Regions from separate parts of the Dechloromonas aromatica RCB genome, predicted to be linked through region 1. Evidence: predicted binding sites of a transcription regulator. Region 1 holds the regulator's gene; the other holds the start of a gene.
The links. The regulator sigma-54, encoded in region 1, starts transcription at its own class of promoters, with help from an activator protein. The targets are predictions, from matches to a motif close to TGGCACGCTTNCTGCTNA.
Positions count from the first base shown of each region.

Region 2: a site for sigma-54 is predicted at 3,391-3,408, ahead of DARO_RS04335 (CmpA/NrtA family ABC transporter substrate-binding protein). Genes of this name have one in related genera too.

Region 1 is NC_007298.1:4,446,454-4,451,481, forward strand. It holds gene hprK (HPr(Ser) kinase/phosphatase) at 1-705, opposite strand, end outside; gene ptsN (PTS IIA-like nitrogen regulatory protein PtsN) at 715-1,161, opposite strand; gene hpf (ribosome hibernation-promoting factor, HPF/YfiA family) at 1,213-1,539, opposite strand; gene DARO_RS21130 (RNA polymerase factor sigma-54) at 1,555-3,024, opposite strand; gene lptB (LPS export ABC transporter ATP-binding protein) at 3,052-3,786, opposite strand; gene recX (recombination regulator RecX) at 3,783-4,199, opposite strand; gene recA (recombinase RecA) at 4,333-5,028, opposite strand, start outside.
Region 2 is NC_007298.1:899,601-904,628, reverse strand. It holds gene DARO_RS04345 (ABC transporter ATP-binding protein) at 147-947, opposite strand; gene ntrB (nitrate ABC transporter permease) at 962-1,900, opposite strand; gene DARO_RS04335 (CmpA/NrtA family ABC transporter substrate-binding protein) at 1,965-3,242, opposite strand; gene DARO_RS04330 (ANTAR domain-containing protein) at 3,538-4,113, opposite strand; gene DARO_RS04325 (CbiX/SirB N-terminal domain-containing protein) at 4,131-4,502, opposite strand; gene DARO_RS04320 (MFS transporter) at 4,530-5,028, opposite strand, start outside.

The DNA.
Region 1 (5,028 bases):
CAAATGTACGATCAATTTGAGCTTCATTTTCCGGCGTGAGGCGGTTTCACCGAAAATGGTTCGAATGTTGAGCAAGCCGAGGCCGCGCACTTCGAGAAAATCGCGCAACATTCCCGGGCAACGCCCCTCTATGGTGGTTGGTGCGATCCGGGCCATCTCGACCACATCGTCGGCGACCAGGCCATGGCCCCGTGAGATCAACTCAAGCGCGAGCTCGGACTTGCCCACACCGGAATCGCCGGTGATCAAAACCCCCATGCCCAGAACATCCATGAATACACCATGGAGGCTGACGGTATCGGCCAAACGGGCCGATAGATAGATGCGGAGCAGATCAATCACCGCCGAGCAGGGCTTCGGTGAAAAGATCAGCGGCGTCGAAAACTGCATGCAGGTTTCTTCAACCAGCGGCGGCGGCGTCAGACCATCGGCGACAATCAGTGCTGGAGGCTGCGCACCGAGCAGATCAGAAAGCATCTGGGCAAAACGCCGCTCACCAATGCGCATCGCCCATTCGTATTCGGCCAGGCCCAGGACCTGCAGACGTTCCGGATGAATGATGTTGATGTGGCCGACCAGATCTGCGCCGTAGTTGTTCGACCCCTTGATTTCAATCCGGCGATCAGCCTGGTGGCCAATGTGCCAGTTCAATAGCAGTTTGTCGCGGTTGTCCTCATAGAGCTGTACAAGGTTAACGTGACGCACAGACGTTTCTCAGGACTGAAACAGTGCAAGGACGGCCGCAGAATCAGGGGCAAGTTGCAGCTTTTCGCGGAATGCCCGATCGGAAAAACGCTGGGCAAGTTCGGAAAGAATCTGCAGATGCTGCTCGGTAGCCTGCTCGGGAACGAGCAGGACGAAAAGAAGATCGACCGGACGACCATCCGGCGAATCGAAGGGAACAGGTGTCGCCAGGCGCATAAATGCACCGGCTGCCTGCTTGAGACCTTTAATCCGGCCATGGGGAATCGCGACCCCCTGACCCAGTCCGGTAGAGCCCAGTTTTTCGCGGGCGAAGAGGCTGTCAAAGATTGTTGAGCGCGCCAGTCCGAGTCGAGTTTCGAAGAGAATTCCCGCCTGTTCGAAAACCCGTTTTTTGCTGCTCGCTTCAAGATCGAGCAATACCTGGTCAGCGGTCAGAAGATTGATAAGAGGGTTCATAGGGAAGGGTAATAAAGCAAGGCCGCAGCCATGGCTGCGGCCTGTCGGCGCTTATTCAGCAGCGTCAATCAGTCCCGGCTTGTCACCGCGATGGTGATCCTGAACCTTTTGCTTGTATTTCTGAACTTGGCGGTCCAGCTTGTCGAACAGCGCATCAATGGCAGCGTACAGGTCGTCGCCGGACTCTTCGGCATGCATGTCCTTGCCTGGCACGTGCACAGTCACTTCCGCTTTCTGCTTCAGCTTTTCGACGGACAAAACGACGCTAACGCCGGTTACCTTGTCGAAATGACGGACCACGGGATCCAGCTTGTTTTCGACGTATTCGCGCAGGGCGGGGGTAACTTCGATGTGGTGACCACTAATCTGCAGATTCACTTTTTTCTCCTCTCTCTACAGGGTCTTGCGTAAATTGACCGGGGGGATGTTGAGCGACTCGCGGTATTTGGCAACCGTCCGTCGGGCAACTACGATTCCCTGCTGGCCTAGTATTTCGGATAATTGGCTATCCGACAAGGGCTTCTTGCCATCCTCAGCCGCAATCAATTGCTTGATCAGGGCGCGGATGGCCGTAGCAGAACAAGCACCACCGCTATCGGTGGAGACATGGCTGCCAAAGAAGTATTTCAGTTCGAAGATACCGCGCGGTGTCGCCATGTATTTCTGGCTGGTCACCCGCGATACAGTCGACTCGTGCAGGCCGAGAATATCGGCGATTTCACGCAGCACCAGCGGCCGCATGGCCACTTCGCCGTGTTCGAAGAACTGGCGCTGGCGATCGACAATGGTCTGCGTGACACGGTGTATGGTTTCGAAGCGCTGCTGGACATTCTTGATCAGCCAGCGCGCCTCCTGCAACTGCGTAGATAGATTGCCGTTGCCCCGCCGCTGCTTGGCGAGAATTTCGGCATACAGACGGTTGATGCGCAACCGAGGGTAGGCATCCGGATTGATGTAGGCGGTCCACTTGCCCTTTAGCTTCTTCACGATCACATCCGGCGTGATGTAGCGCGCTTCAATCTGGGCATACCCGGCAGCTGGCCGTGGGTTGAGGCTGGTGATCAGGCTGTGCGCCGCCTTCAAAGCCTCGTCATCGCAACCTGTCAGACGACGAATCTTGGCGAAATCACGGGCGGCGAGCAGTTCGAGATGCTTGTCGACAATAGCCAGGGCCAGTGTACGTTCGGCACATACCGGCAAAACCTTGAGCTGAAGCTGCAGGCATTCCTGAAGACTGCGGGCACCAATGCCGATCGGGTCGAAATTCTGGATATGGCGCAGCGCAATTTCCAGCTCTTCGATTTCAATTTCGTATTCCGGCGGCAGGGTTTCCCACAACTCGACCAGCGGCGCCGAGAGATAGCCATCATCATCGAGTGCTTCGATCAGGAAACGCACCAGACTGCGGTCGCGCTCCGATAGCTGGGTCATGCCCAGTTGCCAGCCCAGATGGTCACGCAGGCTGACGTTGGCCGCATGGATGTCGCGGGAATCGCTATCGTCGTCTTCATCGCGACCGGCGCCGGTAAAGGTCCCGGCATCGGAGGCCCAGCGGTCATCGTCCACCTCCGACGGAGCCGATGGCACATCCTGCTCGCGTTCCTCGCGGGCATCCCGTTCTTCCCGCTCAACCTTTTGCTCGCGCTCACCTTCGTTGCTTTGGGGCGCGTCGAACTGCTGGGCGGCTGAGAAATTATCCCCGCCATGCTCGTCTTCGCGTTCCAGCATGGGATTTTCGAGCAGATAACGCTCGATTTCCTGTTGCATTTCCACCGTCGACAACTGAAGTAGCTTGATCGACTGCTGGAGCTGAGGAGTCAGCGCCAGATGCTGGGATAGTTTTAGCTGGAGAGCGGGCTTCATCGGATAGTGTCGGGTGGGGTCTGTCGGTTAGAGCCTGAAATGCTCGCCGAGATAAACCTTCCGTACGCTTTCATTCTCCACGATTTCGGCCGGCCGTCCAGCGGCCAATACATTTCCGGCGTTGATAATGTAGGCGTGGTCGCAGATACCAAGGGTTTCGCGGACATTGTGGTCGGTGATCAGGACACCAATGCCACGCTCTTTCAAGAAGCGAATGATCTTCTGGATTTCGAGCACGGCAATCGGGTCAACCCCGGCAAAAGGCTCATCGAGCAGGATAAAACGCGGATTGGTGGCCAGGGCGCGGGCAATTTCAACCCGCCGACGCTCACCGCCGGATAATGCAGAGGCATTGACGTGGCGGACATGTCCAACGTGCAGTTCGTTGAGCAGCCCTTCCAGCCGGTCATTTAATTCAGCCTCAGGCAGCTTGAGCAATTCGAGAACGGCGCGGATGTTTTCCTCGACGTTCAGCTTGCGGAAAACAGAGGCTTCCTGCGGCAGGTAGGACAAACCGAGACGGGCCCGACTGTGCATCGGCAGATGGGTCAGTCGGTTGTCGTCGATGTAGACCTCGCCACCATCGGCCGCCACCAAACCGACGATCATGTAGAAACAGGTGGTCTTGCCGGCGCCATTCGGGCCGAGAAGGCCGACAACCTCGCCGGATTTGACCTCGAAGGAAACATCTTCGACGACCGTCCGCGTCTTGTAGCGTTTTTTCAGGTTGTTGGCCGAAAGTTTGGCGACTGGGCTATTCATTGATCGACTCCGCGCATCACCCGGCGAATGGCATCACCGGAAAAACCGCGATATTGCAGGAAACGCATCTGTTTGGCACGCTCTTCGGCAGATTCCGGCAGATGGCCGAATTTCTTTGCCCAAATAGCCCGGCAGCGATCCGTCTCGTCGCCGGCTTCCGGCAAGGCGGTGGCGATGTCATCATCACCGACGCCTTTTTGCCGAAGCTCCTGCTTCAGGCGGGCATTTCCGTAGCGACCGGCTCGCGCCACGACACGCTGGGTGGCGTAGCGGTGATCGGAAAGCAGGCGTTCGGCCTGCAGGGTGTCGAGTACGCCGTCGAGTTCCTCCTCGAACTCGGCGTGCGCCGCGAGCTTGGCCTTCAACTCGGCCCGGCAGTAATCACGCCGGGTCAGGAGTTGCAGGGCGCGCACGCGCAACTGCGTCGCGCCGGACTGCAGCCCGGCGCTTCCTCGCCCTGACTTTGAGCGGCGCTCGACAGCGCCAGAGTCGGGCTCTGTCTCGCGAAGCCCGTCATTAACGACGGGACTTCCGCTCGACGCCTGGTCAGGCATCCGCTGCCTTGGCCGCCTTGACCGGCTTGATCACGTTGGTGCTGGCAGCCTCACGAATGCCGGCTTCGATTTCCTGGGCGATTTCCGGATTGGCTTTCAGGAATTCACGGGCATTGTCCTTGCCCTGGCCGATCTTTTCGCCCTTGTAGGCATACCAGGCACCGGACTTGTCGACCAGTTTGTGGGCAACACCCATTTCGACGATTTCGCCCTGGCGGGAAATACCCTCGCCGTAGAGGATGTCGAAAATGGCTTCGCGGAAGGGTGGGGCGACCTTGTTCTTGACGACCTTGACCTTGGTTTCGCTGCCGATGACTTCGTCACCCTTCTTGATCGCGCCGATACGGCGGATGTCGAGGCGGACGGAGGCGTAGAACTTGAGCGCATTGCCACCAGTGGTGGTTTCCGGCGAACCGAACATGACGCCGATCTTCATCCGGATCTGGTTGATGAAGATGACCAGCGTGTTGGTCTTCTTGATATTGGCAGTCAGCTTGCGCAGGGCCTGCGACATCAGGCGGGCATGCAGGCCGACCATCTGGTCGCCCATTTCGCCTTCGATTTCGGCGCGCGGGGTAAGGGCGGCGACCGAGTCGACGACGATGATGTCGACTGAGCCGGAGCGGACCAGCATGTCAGCAATTTCGAGGGCCTGTTCGCCGGTATCCGGCTGCGAGATCAGCAGGTC
Region 2 (5,028 bases), 950 kb from region 1:
ATCAGTCCATGACGAAAACCCGAGACCTTAGCCCTGCCAATGCAGAAAAGCAAAGGAGATAGATCAAGAAAAAGCCCGCCGGGTTAGGCCGGCGGGCAAAAGTCACTACGGAGAGCGCGTAGTGACAATGGCAAACGTGAATCAGCTCAAGCCGCGACCTTCTCGACGTGCGCCTGTTTCTCATAGAGGAACTCGAGCACCGCAGCGCGGTAGCCGATGTAGGCCGTGTTGTGGGCCAGCGTCAGCCGGTCGCGCGGGCGCGGCAGATTGACTTCGAGAATTTCGCCAATGGTTGCCGCCGGGCCGTTGGTCATCATTACGATGCGGTCGGAGAGCAGGACCGCCTCATCAACATCGTGAGTCACCATGACCGTGGTCGCCTTGGTCGCCTCGCAGATCCGCATCAGCTCGTCCTGCAGCTTGGCGCGGGTCAAGGCGTCAAGCGCACCGAAGGGCTCGTCCATCAGCAGCACTTTCGGTTGCATGGACAGAGCGCGGGCGATGCCGACGCGCTGCTTCATGCCCCCGGAGATTTCGTTCGGATACTTGGCACTGGCGTGATCCAGGCCAACCAGGCTGATGGCGGCAGCGGTGCGCTCCTTCAATTTGGCCTTGCCTTCCTTCTCGCCAAAGACCCGCTCGACGGCCAGATAGACATTTTCGAAACAGGTCAGCCAGGGCAGCAGGCTGTGGTTCTGGAAAACCACCGCCCGCTCCGGACCGGGGCCGGCGATTTCACGGTCTTCCAGCAGCAGCACGCCGGTACTTGGCTTGGTCAGGCCGGCAATCAGATTGAGCAGCGTCGATTTGCCACAACCGGAGTGACCGATCAGCGCGATGAACTCGCCCTGCTTGATGGTCAGGTCGATGTCGCGCAGGGCAACGAACTTGCCCTTCTTGGTATCGAAGATTTGACCGACGCGTTGAACTTGTACGAATTTTTCCATGATGCACTCCCGGATCAGGCGGATTCTTTGGTCAGCTTCTTGGCCAGCAGGATCAGCGCCTGCTCGAGGATCAGGCCGACGATGCCGATGACGAAGATGGCGATGATGATGTGCTCGACCTTCAGGTTATTCCACTCGTCCCACACCCAGAAGCCGATGCCGACGCCGCCAGTGAGCATTTCGGCGGCGACGATGACCAGCCAGGCGGTACCGATCGACAGGCGGATGCCGGTCAGCATGTAGGGCAGCACGGCCGGGAACAGGATTTTGGTAACCACCTTCCATTCGGACAAGGCCAGCACGCGAGCGACGTTCAGGTAATCCTGCGGCACGCGCTGGACGCCTTGCGCCGTGTTCATGATCATCGGCCAGATCGAGCAGATGAAGATGGTGTAGGTCGCCGCCGGGTCGGCCTTCTTGAAAACCAGCAGGCCAATCGGCAGCCAAGCGAGCGGCGAGACCGGACGCAGCAGGCTGATGATCGGGTTGATCATCGCCGACAGGAAGGCCGAGCGGCCGAGAATGAAACCGAGCGGGATACCGACCAGCGCCGCGAAGCCGAAACCGATACCGACGCGCTGCAGCGAAGACAGCACATTCCAGCCGATACCTTGGTCGTTCGGACCGTTGCGGTAGAACGGGTCGGCGAACAGCACGGTAGCGGCATCCCAGGTTTGCAGCGGTCCGGGAATGCTGCCCCCCTTCATGGTGGCGATGAACCAGATGCCGATCAGCACCACCATACCCAATACCGGCGGCAAAATAGCGCGGCCAAAGTTGGCCAGTTTCTCGGCGAACGGCGTGCCCGGCTCGATGGCCGGCAGGGTTGCAGTTTTTTCCATTTTTATTTCCTTGGCTGGCTCGGCAGCGATTTCCGCGACCGGCTGGCTGCTTATGTTCCGGTCAACCGGCTTCTCTAGGCCGAACTCACCAATCATCGTCATTACGCTCATGTCGTTCTCCAGAGGGTTGCACCGCCTCCGCCAAAGCGGAGACGGTGGCGACTCAATCGACTGATCAGGCCTTGATCTTGAAGCTGTCGGCGTACTTGGCCGGGTCCTTGCCATCCCAGACCACCCCGTCGATCAGCTTGTGGCTGCGCATTTCGCTCTTCGGCAGCGCGACACCGGCAGCGGCCGCACCCTGCTTGTAGATATCGATGCGGTTGACCTGCTTGGCGGTGGCCAGGTAATCCGGGTGGCTCTTCAGCAACCCCCAGCGCTTGTGCTGGGTCAGGAACCACATGCCATCGCTGAGGTACGGGAAATTGACCGTACCTTCGTTGAAAAACTTCATGCAGTTCTTGTCATCCCAGCTCTTGCCCAGACCATTCTGATAGCGCCCGAGCATGCGGGCGACGATGACTTCGGTATCGGTATTGACATAGGACTTGCTGGCAATCGTCTCGGCCGTCTTCTGCTTGTTGGCGATCGAGGCGTCGATCCACTTGCTGGCATCAAGAATCGCCGCGACTACGGCACGGGCCGTGTTCGGGTTTTGCTTGACCCAATCTGCCGTGGTGCCGAGCACCTTTTCCGGGTGATCGGTCCAGATGTCCTGGGTCGTCGTCGCCGTGAAGCCGATGTTGTCCATGATGGCGCGGTTGTTCCAAGGCTCGCCGACACAGAAACCATCCATGTTGCCGACACGCATGTTGGCGACCATCTGCGGTGGCGGCACGGTGATGGTCTTGACATCTTTCATCGGATTGATGCCCTGCGAAGCCAGCCAATAGTACAACCACATGGCGTGGGTGCCGGTCGGGAAGGTCTGGGCGAAGGTGTATTCACGTTCCTTCTTGGCAACCAGTTTGGCCAGACCAGCGCCGTCAGTGGCCCCCTTGTCCTTGAGCTGATTCGACAGCGTGATGGCCTGGCCGTTGTGGTTCAGGCTCATCAATGCGTTCATGTCTTTCTTCGGGCCGCCGATGCCCAACTGCACGCCATAGATCAGGCCATACAGCACGTGAGCGGCGTCGAGCTCGCCATTGACCAGCTTGTCACGCACCGAAGCCCACGAGGCTTCCTTGGTCGGAATGATCTTGATGCCGTATTTCTCATCGAACTTCATGACCGAAGCCATAACAACGGAGGCGCAGTCGGTGAGCGGGATGAAGCCAATACGGACTTCCTTTTTTTCGGGGGCGTCGGAACCAGCGGCCCAGGCACCGCTGCGAACGCCGGGGGGGACCATGGCCATCAGAGAGGCTCCCAATGCGGTTGAAACGAAATCGCGACGAGAAAGGGATGATTTGGCCGTCGTCGTGCCTTCCGGGGCCAGTTTCTTGTCTTCCATTGCTTGCTCCTTGATTGCTTGAATCGAAAAAACAAATGGGCGTCGCATCCGAACCGCCGGTGGCAGCTCGGATGGACGCCCTTGTCCTTGAATCGGCTTTCGCTCGACTCTCGCCCGGCCGCCTTTGACCGTGCGCTTTGAGTGGACTATTGCAATGGCCGTGCCAGGTGTAGTTATTTAGAACTAGTCACAAATAACTACTATGTTTTCAATGACTTGGAATTTGTTTTTCCCGACCGCCGGGGCCGGAGGCGATGCACTATTGCAGTGCAGCAAGGCTTTTTATCGCACAGGTTTAGAGCAGCACCCGCGCCATGTCGATCACGTCGCGCGCCACTTTGGCCATCGACTGGCCGCGCTCCATCGCCAGCTTGCGCATGGCGTGATAGGCCGCATCCTCATCCAGACCACGGGCTTTCATCAGCACGCCCTTGGCCTTGTCGACCAGCTTGCGGTCGGTGAGCTTCTTCGAAATGTCATCGAGTTCGCGGCGCAAGGCCTGCGTATCTTCAAAACGCGCCCGCGCCACTTCGACAATCGGCTTGATCCGCTTGGAATCGAGGCCATCGACGATATAGGCCGAAACCCCCGCCTTGACAGCATCGCGTATGGTTTCCTGGCCATCCTCCTGGGTAAAGATCACCACCGGGCGGGGCATGTCCTTGTTCATGGCTGCGAGATTTTCGAGCGTATCGCGGCTCGGGCTCTCGGTATCGATCAGGATCACATCGGGCTGCAGCCTTTCGACTTCAGCCGTCAAATTTTCTGAGCCGGCCAGAATGGCAGCGACTTGATAACCGGCGAGCGCCAGCCCGGCACAAATTTCGCCGGCTCTGGCTCTGGATTCATCAATGACGAGTACGGTAAGCATGGTTCTTATCTAGCAAGCTACAGGCCAGCCACCTCGAGGGTGGCTGCCGCCATGGCCTGAACGACCATTTCGTGCTCGCCGATGGCGGGGGCGAGCGAAAACTCGACATCGGGGTATTTTGCCCGCAGCGCCTCAATCATCTCCGGCGTTTCCTTCTTCAAATGTCCGCCACGGGCAACGAACATCGGCATCACGACAATTTTGTCCGCCCCCTGCGCGATCAACTCGCTCGCCCGCTCCGGCAAGGTCGGCGTCATGAATTCGAGGAAGGCCAGTTCGACCGGAATATTCGTCATGCGCTGACGGACAGCGGCTTGCACGCGGCGCATGGGATTGGCCCATTCCGGGTCGCGGGCGCCGTGGGCGAAGAGAATCAGGGCAGTGGTCACGGTTCTTGTCTCGTTGATTTCGCCGGATTATCCAGCCTTGGTGCCGGAAAGGCGAGATTGATGTTCTGGCCGTATTTTTAACAAGAACAAGGTTAGCAGGCAGAAGACTGCGCCGGCATAGAAGGTAAATGCGGCTCCGTAGATGTCCCACAGCCAGCCGGCACAAACGCTGGCCAGCAACATGGCCAGCCCACTGATCAGATTGAAAAAGCCGAAAGCGGTTCCCCGTAAATCGGCCGGCGCCGTATCGGCCACCATCGTGGCCAGCAGGCCCTGCGTCATACCGAGGTGGATGCCCCATAGCGCCACGCCAGCAAGCACGACTGCCCAATGCGAACTGCTGGCCAGCACGAGATCGGCGGCAATCAGGACCAGCAAACCGATTGCCAGCAACTTGGTGTGGCTGACGCGATCCGACAGTTTGCCGAAGGGATAAGCCGACAGCGAATAAACGATATTCATGGCGACCATGACCAGCGGAATCAGCGCCAGTGCCATGCCGCCCTGCTGCGCCCGCAGCACCAGA